4 regions of the Pseudoalteromonas sp. ABV4_021 genome follow, and region 4 is predicted to be linked to each of the others. Evidence: predicted binding sites of a transcription regulator. Region 4 holds the regulator's gene; each other region holds the start of a gene.
What was found. The regulator sigma-54, encoded in region 4, starts transcription at its own class of promoters, with help from an activator protein. The targets are predictions, from matches to a motif close to GTTGGCACGNNNNTNGNNT.
Positions count from the first base shown of each region.

Region 1 (3,245 bases), on a different contig from region 4:
TTTAACATTAAATATCAACAACTTAATAAAACTCAGACATTTACCAATGTAGCATTTACATAACCAGTGTGAAAAAAATCCATGTACGTTTTACACAAATACACAGTGCCATTATTACAAACACCTCACAACACCTTAGCCTTACTCAATTTAGCTACGCTGGCATATAAACTGCGTAACCCAAAGTAACGTCATTACATTATTAAAGGAGCTGTTATGTCGATTACATTGGAGAAGTTTTGGTCTCTTATAAATGAAAAGCTCACCCACTGGCTTGAAATAACCATAAAGAATTTGCCCAACATGGTGATTGCGCTCGTAATCTTTATCGTATTTTTAATGTTATCCAAATGGATATCGGGCTGGATAAAGAAGTTACTTAACCGTATTTTTGAATCATCGCAAATTGCTGGCCTTATTACAGGTATTTGTCGCATGGTGATAATTGTTATTGGTTTCTTTTTCGCGCTCGACATTATGGGGCTATCAAAAGCGGTAGCATCATTACTTGCAGGAGCAGGCATTATTGGTCTTGCCATTGGCTTTGCTTTTCAAGATATGACGGAGAACCTAATTGCAGGCATTGTAATGGGTATTCGTAAACCCTTTCGCGTTGGCGACATTATAGAAGCCGGCGATACCTTTGGCACAGTCGAGCGCATTAATCTTCGCAACACCTTAATAGAGAACTTTTATGGACAAATGGCCATAGTGCCCAACAAAATCCTGTTTAAGAACGAGCTATTAAATTATTCGAAACTGCGCAAACGTCGTATAGAAGTACCTGTGGGGATTTCTTACGCAGACGATGTAGATAAAGCACGAGACGTACTTACCGACGCGATTAATGATCTTGATGGCGTAATCAAACAATCTGAAACCGCCGTTTATGCCAGCGAGTTTGCTGACAGCTCAGTAAACCTACTTGTATGGTTTTGGATAGACTACCCAGGCGAGGTTGGCTTTATGGAAATGCGCCACAAAGCGGTTGCTACTATTCATAAAACACTTGAGCAAAACGACATCCTTATTCCGTTCCCAATCCGTACGTTAGACTTTAACGCAAAGGGTGGCCACTCTTTGCAAGATATACAGAGTCAAGATAAGTAAAAACTTCATAGTGCCTGTAAATGTGTCGCAGGCACTTTTCCATAAAAACCGACAAGCATTTGATTTTAAATAACTTTATTTTTGGCACACGCCATGCATTAATAGATTGAACCGTTAAGAAAATTGAAAAGGAGCATTTATGTCAAACTCAAATTACAACTTAACCCCGGTAAAAGAGCTTGTGAAAGTTTTAAATGGCGGTATCGAATTTTATAAAGAAGCCAAAACAAAAGTCTCTAGCCAAAGTCTTGAAATCATCTTCGAGCGCATGATTTCTGAAAAAGAGCGTGCCGCGGCTGAATTACAACCTTTAGTAGTACTTGATGAAGGTGAAGTCGAAACGGATAACGATTTCATGGTGTCATTACGTGAAACATACACAAAAGTGCTCTCGGTGATAAGCACAGACAAAGAGCACACGTACATCTCACAACTTGAAGAAGTAGAGGACCGCGTTCTTGAAAAAATTGAGGCAGCACTAGAAGAGCCTCTGCCAGCGCCTTACTTCAGTACGCTTAAGCTAATTCAAAACAGCATGCAAGCATGTCACGACGAGATGAAAGCACTACAAGAAGTAACCGCTTAATATTTTGAACTTAACCCAAATTAAGGAGGATGTATGCTTGGTTGGTCACTAACATTTATTGTTTTAGCCATTGTTGCCGCTCTTTTAGGATTTGGTGGCATTGCAGGCGCCGCAGCGAGTATCGCGAAAATTTTATTCTTTGTATTTGTCGCACTATTGGTACTGTCGCTGATTTTACCCAGAGTAAGGGCACCTAAGGCCTAAGCGGGCCAAAAACCGCTAATACTCAATTAATTTTATAAGGAAAAATATCATGAAAACATTAATGACAATGACAAAAGTAATTGCACTTGGTGCCGTATTTACACTAACAGGTTGTTCTGAAGGCCCAGCAGAAGATGCAGGCGAGCGTATTGACGAAGCCATCACTGACGCGCAAAACAAAGCCGAAGACCTGTGTGAAAAAGCGAAAGAAGAGATTGGCACTGAAGAACAAAACTGCTAATAGCTTTGCAACCACAGAGTTTATTAATCTGATTTAAACCCCAACGAGTAGGCCTAAGCGACTATCATCATCCCCAGATAGTCGCTTTTTTTAATCTGCGCTTTGAGTAGTTAGCTCATTAAACGTGGCAAGCAATTTATCCAACACAAACGGATCACTATTAGCGTGATCAAAGCTAATACTTAGGGGAACGCTCGGCTCTCCATTAATCGTTTTGCGCTGACCGAAATAAAATAAGGGGCGCCCTGTTTTTAATTTGTTTCGATGTATTTGAAATGACGAAAATGCCATATTAGGTAGATTGCCAATAAACGGACACAGTGCCCATACTTCCTGTGGCAATACTTCTAGTTTTGCGTCATTACAATCCACAGATTTGCGATAATAACGCGCAAACTCAGGCCACGAAAGCGCCGTAACATTTTCTAAGATCACATCTTTAAAACGCAGATCTCCCCCTACCGCAATTGGACAAAAAATAGGAAGATTATCAAATCGATACCATTTGCCGTTAATGTTACGGGTCGAGAAAATCCACTCACTCTTAAGTGCCCGTGCTAAACACCAAATTAAAAAGCCTTGAAATGATGCACCTTCAGTACTTTGATAATGATTTTGATAATTATCACGAGCCGCGCCCAGCGGTAAATCAAGTGTAATAGACAAGTAGGGATCACTTACATGTTGGTCATCATGGAAATAATCCATTGCCCAGCGTTCGTAAAAAGACAGATCATGCGAACTTAGCAACTCACCCTGATACGTGTTTAGCATAGTTTGAAGCTGCATTACTTTACCTCTTGGTCTGCCATTAATTTACGCCAGGCTCTCACATTTTGTGGACCTTGCAAGCGAATCAATACATTGCGAATAAAACGCCCAAAGCGTGAACTGCCTAGTTGTGCTAATCGAATTATTTTGTTGGACTCATTGACTATCCAACTTACTTCTTTAAGCCTTATCGATTTAAAGTCAGCTAATGCCATATCGATGCTGTAAGCATTTTTTAAGCACTTAGATAAAACACGTACATCGTTTAAAGTCTGTGCTACCCCCTGTTGTAAACTAGGCAGGCAACCGTGTAATGCGTCACCAATTAATACC
Region 1 covers NZ_JBSWVB010000002.1:1,161,491-1,164,735, reverse strand. The annotation lists gene ACXAFE_RS19440 (mechanosensitive ion channel family protein) at 217-1,110, shown strand; gene ACXAFE_RS19435 (ferritin-like domain-containing protein) at 1,250-1,696, shown strand; gene ACXAFE_RS19430 (DUF1328 domain-containing protein) at 1,730-1,900, shown strand; gene ACXAFE_RS19425 (hypothetical protein) at 1,950-2,141, shown strand; gene ACXAFE_RS19420 (hypothetical protein) at 2,232-2,930, opposite strand; gene ACXAFE_RS19415 (FAD-dependent monooxygenase) at 2,930-3,245, opposite strand, start outside.
Region 1: ACXAFE_RS19435 (ferritin-like domain-containing protein) is a predicted target of sigma-54. The motif match lies at 1,191-1,209, and genes of this name have one in related genera.

Region 2 (3,245 bases), 2.0 Mb from region 4:
ATCTGTGGTCGTTTTTGATACTATCAAAAAACGTTCTCGTAGCTCAGTTGGATAGAGCATTCGCCTCCTAAGTGAAGGGTCGCAGGTTCGACTCCTGCCGGGAACGCCATAAACGCTTATTAAGTTTTAACCCGTCCTTTTTAATTGTTATTTGAACGGCATCAAGCGGTTGTTTAAATCGAGCTATCTTTTATTGTTATGTAGCAGCGTGATTAACGTATTTCTTGAAGGTTACGTGTTTACTCCGAGTTATTTTACAATAGAACAGGTTATTAAAACTAAATGCTAAGCTTCTCTTGGTTCTAGCCCCTTAGAAGCTTGCCAAAGTAACCAAATCACCAATTTGTACGTTTGCGAGTAGTTTGTCGCCTATCACTTGAGCAATAGCGGTGTTTTGATTTACCTGAGTCACTCTCAACTGGTAATCAGTATTAATAATAAGCTGCTTTTGATTAAATCCTTTGCGCAGTGCTACTTGCAACTTTTGTCCTTTCACTAGGTTATTCTCAGCGCCAAGGCTAATGATCACGGTATCGTGATCGACGCTTAAAATACGTGCTTGCGCTGGAATACAAGCGAGATAGCTTGCTAAATCTTGGCCAAGCTTTAAGTTGATATCTGATATTGCTTGTCCATAAGGCATGGTCCAAAACTTTTCACTGTTCACATCGATACGTGCTGTTTTTTTGGTTTGCCAGGTGGCAAATGTATCGTAGTGTGTTTGTTTTAACAGTTCGCCGGTTAAGCCATTGTATAGCGCCGTATTAATCGAGAAAAAACGTTCATAAGCTTTATTTTGCCAAAATGCTAACGATGAACTCTGTTGCTCACCAAGCGATAGGTCTTCTATTTGCGATATCCAGACAAACTGACTGTTATTTTGGTCGGCAATTTGTTGAATAAGGGCACTTGAGTTGGCATCAAAATGCGCGGTAAACAGGTTTTTGGTATTAAGCTTACGGTTGATATCGGTTTTTGTGTTGAATAAATGGGCAAATTGATACAAGTGCTTTGCGAGCTTTTCGCTGTATGCTTTTGGTAATTCAAAAATTTGACCATAAGTTGCATGGCTCGGGGTTTTAAAACCGGTTCTTGTTAGAGCCACATTCTTTTTAATCGATGAATTTTGGCAAGTTTCACTGTTATCTAAAATATCAAGCCTAAGTGTAATTGAGAGCGTGTTGTCTGATTGAATTTCATCAATTACTTCAATCTGATCGATTGCACCATGGGAGTAAACTTGGGTACTTGGTGTTTGCCAGATGCCATTAACCACTTGCTGCAGACTAGTCACTTGCGCACCTGAAAAAAGTAGAGCTTGCTGAATAGCGTTTTCGGTTGCCATCATTCGAGCTTGCTCAACATTACCATTGCGTATTTTGGCTTGGCCGGTTGATTCATACCAAATTGCATGAGACGAAAAGCTCACAATAAAAAGAAGTAATACTAGGTGTCGCATAGCGCAGCTCTCAATTTAAACCTTACTCTGTATATTCAATTTCTGTACCAAACTATACAGTGGCGCGAAAATTGCTAAATCAAATGTAATATGCATTTGTATGGTGGCAACATGTTGAAATCAATTTTCAAAACATCAACTCTGGTAACGAGCTTGTATTTATTAGGTGGCTGTAGCCAACTGTTTGATAAACATATTGAATATGAATACCAAACACCAGATAACTACCCCGTGTTGTATGCGGTAGGGTATGCACCGATCAGTTTGCAACCCGGTACAACAACCGAGCAAAAATCGATTATGGCAATGAAGGCATCAAAGCTTGAGGCTTATCGTGAGCTCGCGGAACAAGTCTACGGACAAAAAGTTGACGCGCAAACGAGCGTTAAAGGTCTGATCGCCAGTAATGATACTTTGAAAGTACGTGTGCAAGGTGTTGTACGTGGTGCGAAAGTGACCAAAAGCTACGCTGTGGGTGATACGTATGCGACAGAAGTTGAGCTAGATATGAAATTGGTACATGACTTATATATTGGTCAAACAAAACCAAGAAATGTAAAAAAAGTAACCTACTACTAGCAGGTTACTTTTTATTAGTAAATTCAGATTACGCTTTTAGCCCGCGAGCAATCGGGTTAGGTAGAGAGAAAGATTTGCCCGTTTTGTCGTATCCGGTATGACTTTTACCAAATAAGATATTCTTCAACTTTTGTGAAGCAATCTGGCTTTGATTTGCTGCTACTTGATTCACGTCATTCTGCTTTTTGCAGTCAGCTAATACCTGATTAATTTGGCTGATTGTCGGCTGATATTCAGCTTTATCAATACCGTTTTGGTCGATTAATTTGGCAATGTGTTGGTCACGTTGCTGAATTGACTGCAACGATGCAACTTTGCTTTCAACAACAGATATCAAAGATTCATGATCACGCGCAACTATAGCTTCTAATTCCTGCTTTAGGATGTCAGCCATAGTGTTCAACTCATCAAGTTGTTGCGCTAATATCTGTTCTAGATTCATAAACTATCGACCGAAAAGTTTAAATTCAAGCTTATTGATATTTTCAGCAAGCTTCTCTGCATCAATTTTGTATTCGCCGTTAGCGATCGCTTTTTTCAGCTCGTTTACTTTTTTCTCATCAATACCTGATGATTGCTCCGCTTTTTCATTTAGCTTTTTAAGCTGTTGAGCTTGCGGTGTAATGCTCACTGAGTCGCTAGTTGCTTTTGCCGTAGCAGTATTCACTTGCACTTGTTTATTAGCAGTTTCAGACGCTTGCTGCTTAGAGCTTTCAAGCCTGACGTTTGCTTGGCTGTTTGAGCCTTGATTTATTTGATTAACCATGACAGTTCTCTCTACTAAGATTTCACATCTTATGTATCGGCATCTCGGGTACAACCTTTAATAAAAAATGCACTATTTTTATTAAATTTGTAACCTCTTATTTAACCTGAAATTTCTACTAGAGTACAGCGCTAAATTGTGACTTTTACCAGCTCAGTGTTTAAAACTCTTGCCTGAATTTTCTTTTTAGATTTTACATTGCGAATACTAATGTTGTCGCCTATGCGGCCATCTTCAAGCGCTTCACCTTGCGTTTTAATTGTCATGCCTTTAAAGCTTGCCAAAATAGTAATTTTATCGCCTTTACAAATAGTACAAATATAATTGTAGTTGATAGTTTGTCCCGCACGAACATTTCGTTTACTGCGGCTACCTATTAAGTTAGTACTCGATTTAAATTGATTCGAACGCGTTAAGTGTTTTGCAACTTGCTTGCTGGTT
Region 2 covers NZ_JBSWVB010000001.1:792,673-795,917, forward strand. The annotation lists tRNA gene ACXAFE_RS03695 (tRNA-Arg) at 33-109, shown strand; gene ACXAFE_RS03700 (flagellar assembly protein T N-terminal domain-containing protein) at 311-1,459, opposite strand; gene ACXAFE_RS03705 (LPP20 family lipoprotein) at 1,571-2,038, shown strand; gene flgN (flagellar export chaperone FlgN) at 2,067-2,480, opposite strand; gene flgM (flagellar biosynthesis anti-sigma factor FlgM) at 2,484-2,804, opposite strand; gene flgA (flagellar basal body P-ring formation chaperone FlgA) at 2,936-3,245, opposite strand, start outside.
Region 2: ACXAFE_RS03700 (flagellar assembly protein T N-terminal domain-containing protein) is a predicted target of sigma-54. The motif match lies at 1,493-1,511, and genes of this name have one in related genera.

Region 3 (3,245 bases), 900 kb from region 4:
TTTTGACAGGCATCACCAAGCCAATGAAGTGGCTCTGAGTAGTGACGCAGTTTGGCTTTTTCAGCGTCTTTTTCGCTTAGGCCTGTAAGCTCGGCTAATTGGCTATCGCTCATTTGCGAAAAACCTTTGTAAAGGTGTGAAAAGTCGCTGGCATGCTGTTTAAGTTGGCTTAACCAAAAGCTACGTGGTTGGCCAAACTCTTTTATGTAAAACTCACCAAACTCAACCAAGTTCGTTGGTGTGATCATGTTCTCTTTTAACCATTTTTTTGGCAAAAATATCGCTGCGCCATTTTCCACAACAAAGGGGGTAGCCAGCCCCAATTGACCACGAATAGCCACTGTTTCTTTATAGGTTTTACTGGTGCATGGAATAATTGGAAAATCGAGCTCATGGCACAAAAACACACTGACTTTTGCAGGTTGAAATTCATAGCTGTAATGGTCGAGCAAGGTACCATCAAGATCGGTAAATATTGCGAGCTTTTCAGGAAAACATAACTGCTTAAAACGCCCGGTTACGTCAACAATTTTTCGCTCTTCATTTAGGTGCAGGGTAATATCTGTATTTTCACTAAACTCTGCGAAACCAACGCGTGTAAGCCTTTCAAAAAACAGTACGAAGCGATCAATTTCTTGTTCGCTCATTATTTTATTGTTTGCGAGTGCGGTTTGGGATTGGCGTAGTTTGGTTTCTTGCTCTTTACGCCATTTGGCCACCACATCAAAACTTGGAGCCTTTAGCATAATCCCGCGGTCTATTCGCTGGAATACTTTTTGATACGGGCCACTTAGCTGATTATTAACGTAATTTCGCCATGTACCGTTTTGGTCTTCAGTATGTTCGAGCTGATTTATGGGTGTTAAAAGCGCGCTTAGTGGCTCTGCGTTAAGCCCTACGCACCACCCTTCTAAAATAATCACATCGGGCGGCGATGAAATTTTTGTCCATTTGTCGGCTGGGAATGGGTTATCTGTGGCTTTATTAAATCGGCGAATAAATAATGGGCGCTTAAGCGTTTTGCCCGTAAGCGCTGCTAAGTCGTGATCTAGCTGATCTATTTTGTGGGTACCAGGAACACCACGTGTACCAAGTAATGGATGAGTGTTTGTTGCCAGTTCTTCGCGCTCAGATGCTGATAAGTAATAATCATCGAGCGAAATCGACACTACATTTAAGCCAAAATACATGCGTAAATATTGATTCAAGAAATCCGTTAGCGTGCTTTTTCCTGATCCCTGACAACCGTTAATACCAATTACTAATGTTTGCTTTGTTCTATTTTGGTGCAGTGCAATTTGCTCTGCGATTGGTGCATACCAAGTTTTAATGGTTTTTTTAACTTCCTGAGAAAGCGAGTGTTTTTCTATAAATTTAGTCAGAAACTTGGCTGAGAGTGCTTGCACCATATTAATGCATCCTTTGAACGTTTTAATAAGCTATTTATTAATGAGTCAAGGAATGTGCCAACGCAGACTAGCGCTTTTGGGTTTTGCTATGTACCTCAACAAATGACGAGAACATGGTTTTATATTCCTTCAAGTGCGTTATTTTTATCGTTTATGTGTTGTATTACACAAACAAAGTGTTAAAAGCTGGGCTTTCGCGTTAAGGTTTAAATCACCTCTTAACTGGTATTAAATTTCAGAAAATAAAAACAATAGGCTGAAAATGAAAAATGTAATTATTGCTGGCGTCGGTATGACACAATTTTGTAAACCGGGCCAACAAGAGCCGTATCGCGTAATGGCTGCAAACGCTATTCGGTTGGCGCTCACAGACGCTGGAATTAATGTAAGCCAAATAGAACAAGGCTATGCAGCTTATATTTATGGCGATAGTACCTGTGGTCAACATGCATTTTATGATGTCGCGCAAACCGGTATTCCTATTATTAATGTTAATAATAATTGCTCTAGTGGGTCTACGGCGCTTTATGCTGCAAGGCAAGCTATTTTATCTGGCGAGGTTGAATGTGTTGTTGCGTTTGGCTTTGAGGAAATGCAACCCGGTGCGTTAGGGTCACATTGGTCTGACAGAGAAAACCCATTTGATAGAGCAAACGCGGTGTATGATAAATTTGGTACTGCAAAAGCGCCTATTGCTCTTCGCGCATTTGGTGCAGCCGGTAAACATTATATGGAGAAATATAATGTAAGCAGCGAGCTTTATGCAAAAGTCGCCGTAAAATCACGAAGCCACGCCATACACAACCCTTATTCATTATTTTCTGCGCCACTCACCATAGAAAGTGTGCTTAATGACAGAATAATTTTTGATGATTATATGACGCGCACTATGGCATGCCCGCCTACCTGTGGCGCTGCCGCCGCAATTCTGTGTAGCGACGCTTTTGCTAAAAAACACAAAATTACACATGGGGTGAAAATTATTGGCCAAGCAATGGCAACCGACACTGAAGAGTCATGGCAGGACCCTATTCTTTCGGTAGGTGCCGATATGACCAAACGCGCTGCCAATAAAGCCTTTAACCTCGCGGGTGTTTCACCTAAAGATGTTGACGTAGTGGAATTACATGACTGCTTTACCACCAATGAAGTAATTAATTATGAAGCGCTAGGATTATGTGAAGAAGGCGAAGCAATTAAGCTGATTTCAGACGGTGATAATACTTACGGCGGTAAGTTTGTTATTGGACCATCCGGTGGTTTGATGTCAAAAGGTCATCCTATTGGTGCAACAGGCATAGCGCAATGTGTTGAATTAAGCTGGCATTTACGCGGCCAAGCAGGCAAAAGGCAAGTTGAGGGCGCAAGGCTTGCGTTACAGCATAATGTTGGCTTAGGTGGCGCTGTGGTTGTTACCCTATATCAAAAGTAGTTTTGAATTCTGATACATATAAAAATAGCGCCAAAAGGCGCTATTTTTAAAACATAAAATGCGTTTTAAATTAGAACGGCATTTTGAAGCCTAATGACCATAGCCTGCTTATAAGTGCTAATGTGTTATGAAAGCGGCATTCTTTCAATTAATTTACAATTTTCATAACTAATAAATACCCCATATTTCTAATTTTTTGGTATCTATTTGGTATCTAGTACATTAGTTAATATACAAAAGTATCGGTTCAGTTTATATCACTAGTTAAGCATATGAACTGACTTAATTAGCTTCTTTATCAAATGGCGATGTACCTGCTCCCCAAAAAGTCACTTGTAAAAAGTTATTGTCTCTAACTTCAGTTCTATAAACTCCAGTCTCTAACAAGACGTACCGTTCACGAA
Region 3 covers NZ_JBSWVB010000001.1:1,909,149-1,912,393, forward strand. The annotation lists gene ACXAFE_RS08960 (HAD-IIB family hydrolase) at 1-1,409, opposite strand, end outside; gene ACXAFE_RS08965 (lipid-transfer protein) at 1,672-2,841, shown strand; gene ACXAFE_RS08970 (DEAD/DEAH box helicase) at 3,124-3,245, opposite strand, start outside.
Region 3: ACXAFE_RS08960 (HAD-IIB family hydrolase) is a predicted target of sigma-54. The motif match lies at 1,453-1,471, and genes of this name have one in related genera.

Region 4 (3,245 bases):
ACAAATTAAGCATGGCAATATGACCATCACCGCCGATTACCTTGAAGCACATAAACGAGCTGAGTTAGGTGATAACCAGCAATTACTTATTGCCAGTGGTGATCCGGTAAAATTTAGTGCTGAACAAGAAGATGGGTCAATCATTGTCGCAAGTGCTAAAAAAGTCACTTACGACGTGGCTAAATCATTATTTACAATGTCTGGTAGCGCTAAATTTCAACAAAATGGCGACATGATGTCAGCAGATACCATCATATATGATCGCGCAGCTGAAACGGTGACCTCTAAAAAAGCTGAAAACTCAACTAACCAAGTAAAAACCATCATCAATACGCAAAATGAACAAGGCGGACAATGAGCACATTAATTGCCGAAAAGCTGGCTAAAAGTTACAAATCACGCCAAGTGGTAAAAAATGTTGGTTTAGAAGTGAAAGCTGGCAGTATTGTTGGTTTACTTGGCCCTAACGGTGCCGGTAAAACAACGACCTTTTACATGATTGTTGGTTTAGTACCGAGCGACAATGGCGTTATTCGCATTGATGATAATGACATTACACTGCAACCAATGCATAGTCGCGCCCGTTTAGGCATCGGCTATTTACCGCAAGAATCGTCGATTTTTAGAAAGCTTACTGTGTATCAAAACATCATGGCGATTCTAGAGACACGCAAAGAACTTAATCGTGTGCAACGCGAAGAAGCGCTCGATGATTTATTAGAAGAATTTAACATTGGCCATATCCGAGATTCACAGGGTATGGCATTGTCGGGCGGTGAACGTCGTCGTGTGGAAATTGCGCGCGCATTAGCCGCAAACCCCAAATTTATCCTGTTAGATGAACCTTTTGCTGGTGTTGATCCTATTTCAGTGATAGATATAAAGAAAATAATTGAGCATTTGAAAAATCGCGGTATTGGCGTATTAATAACGGACCACAATGTGCGTGAAACCTTAGATGTATGTGAGAAAGCCTACATTGTTTCTCACGGCGAATTAATCGCATCAGGCACGGCCGAAGACGTTTTAAACAACCAAAAAGTACGCGATGTGTACCTAGGTGAACAATTCAGACTATAGTAATAGTTATAGGCCTTGAATTTGGAATTGAATTGTTAACTAGCGGCTTGAAATCGAAAGAAGGATTAGAATAACTACATGAAGCAATCTTTACAGCTTCGCCTTGGGCAGCAACTAACAATGACTCCACAATTGCAACAGGCTATTCGCCTGCTGCAACTGAGCACGTTAGATTTGCAGCAAGAAATTCAAGAAGCGCTTGACGCCAATCCTTTACTTGAAGAAGACATTGACTACAGTGACGATAAACAAAACAACGAAAACACTGAGTCAAACAAAGACGAATCATTAAACGGCGATGATGTTGAAGCAGCGCCAAGCCAAAGTGAAATTGAATCAAGCGACGCACTTAGCAACGAGAATATCTCTGACGATTTAGCTATGGATGTGTCGTGGGATGATTATATCAGCGCCGCACCTGTTTCTGTCAGTAACGCCCCAGCTCCTGATAACGATACTGTATATCAAGGCTCAACCAGCGAGTCATTGCAAGATTACTTAATGTGGCAATTACGCTTAACGCCGTTCAGCGACACCGACGAGATGATCGCAACCACTATTGTTGAAGCGGTAGACGATTCAGGTTATTTAACACAAAGTAGCGAAGAAATTTTAGAAGCGGTACAGCAATCTGACGACCAAGAGCAAATTGAACTAGATGAAATTGAAGCTGTGCTTAAACGAGTTCAACTCTTTGATCCTGTTGGTATTGCTGCCCGTTCGTTACAAGAATGTTTATTGATCCAGCTCAATCAGTACGACAAAAATACCCCTTGGCTAAATGAAACAAAGAGCGTAATCTCAAACCATATGGAACTTTTGGGGTTAAGAGACTATCGTACCATAATGAAGAAGACCAAACTCAAAGAACCTGAGTTAAAAGAAGTCTTAACATTAATACATAGCCTTAATCCAAAGCCAGCTGAAAGCATCATTCATGAAGAGCCAGAGTATGTTGTTCCTGATGTTTCAGTAAAGAAAATTAAAGGACGCTGGCGCGTTGATTTAAACAACGATAGCATGCCAAAGATCCGCGTGAATGAACAATATGCTGCGCTTACTCGCTCAATGAAATCAAGCACTGACAGCCAGTTTATTCGCAACCATTTGCAAGAGGCTAAATGGTTTATTAAAAGCTTAGAAAGTCGCAATGATACTTTATTAAAAGTAGCCAATTGCATTGTTGAACAACAACAGGCATTCTTTGAATATGGTGACGAAGCAATGAAGCCTATGGTTTTAAACGACGTTGCCGAAATGGTCGAGATGCATGAATCGACTATCTCGCGTGTAACAACGCAAAAATACATGCATACACCACGTGGCATTTACGAGCTTAAATACTTTTTTTCAAGCCACGTTAGCACGGAAAATGGGGGTGAGTGTTCATCTACCGCGATTCGAGCACTGATCAAAAAGCTAGTTGCGGCGGAAAATCCTGCTAAGCCATTAAGCGATAGCAAGATTACCGATTTACTAGCAGAACAAGGAATTAAAGTGGCGCGACGCACTATCGCAAAATACCGTGAGTCGCTATCCATACCACCGTCTAATCAGCGCAAGAGCCTGATCTAGACCAAATAGAAGGAAAATGCTTATGCAATTAAACTTAACAGGTCGTCACGTAGAAATTACTGATTCTTTAAGAGACTATGTCACTAACAAATTTGCAAAACTAGAGAGGCATTTTGATCACATAAATAACGTGCACGTTATTCTAGATGTTGAAAAGTTATCACAAAAAGCAGAAGCAACGATGCACGTTAATGGCGGTGAACTGTTCGCATCTGAAGCACAACAAGATATGTATGCAGCAATCGATGGTTTGGTCGATAAACTAGACCGTCAAGTAATTAAGCACAAAGAGAAACTTTCTCGCCACTAAAATGAAATTAACCGATATTATTGCTGAGGACTGCGCTAAAACCGCGGTCCTTTTTAATAGCAAAAAAAGACTGTTTGAATTTATTAGCGACCTTGCCCATCAGCAAGCACCTGATATTACTTCTCAAGAGTTTCTTGAAGCCTTGCTGCAACGCGAAAAACTAGGTAGCACGGGTATTGGTAAAGGCCTCGCCATTCCTCATGGCCGCATTGATGGCCTACAAAATACCATTGGCTTTTTAATTGTAAATCAGTCACCTATTCCCTTTGATGCTATTGAC
Region 4 covers NZ_JBSWVB010000001.1:2,810,698-2,813,942, forward strand. The annotation lists gene lptA (lipopolysaccharide transport periplasmic protein LptA) at 1-358, shown strand, start outside; gene lptB (LPS export ABC transporter ATP-binding protein) at 355-1,080, shown strand; gene ACXAFE_RS13020 (RNA polymerase factor sigma-54) at 1,159-2,655, shown strand; gene hpf (ribosome hibernation promoting factor) at 2,678-2,965, shown strand; gene ptsN (PTS IIA-like nitrogen regulatory protein PtsN) at 2,967-3,245, shown strand, end outside.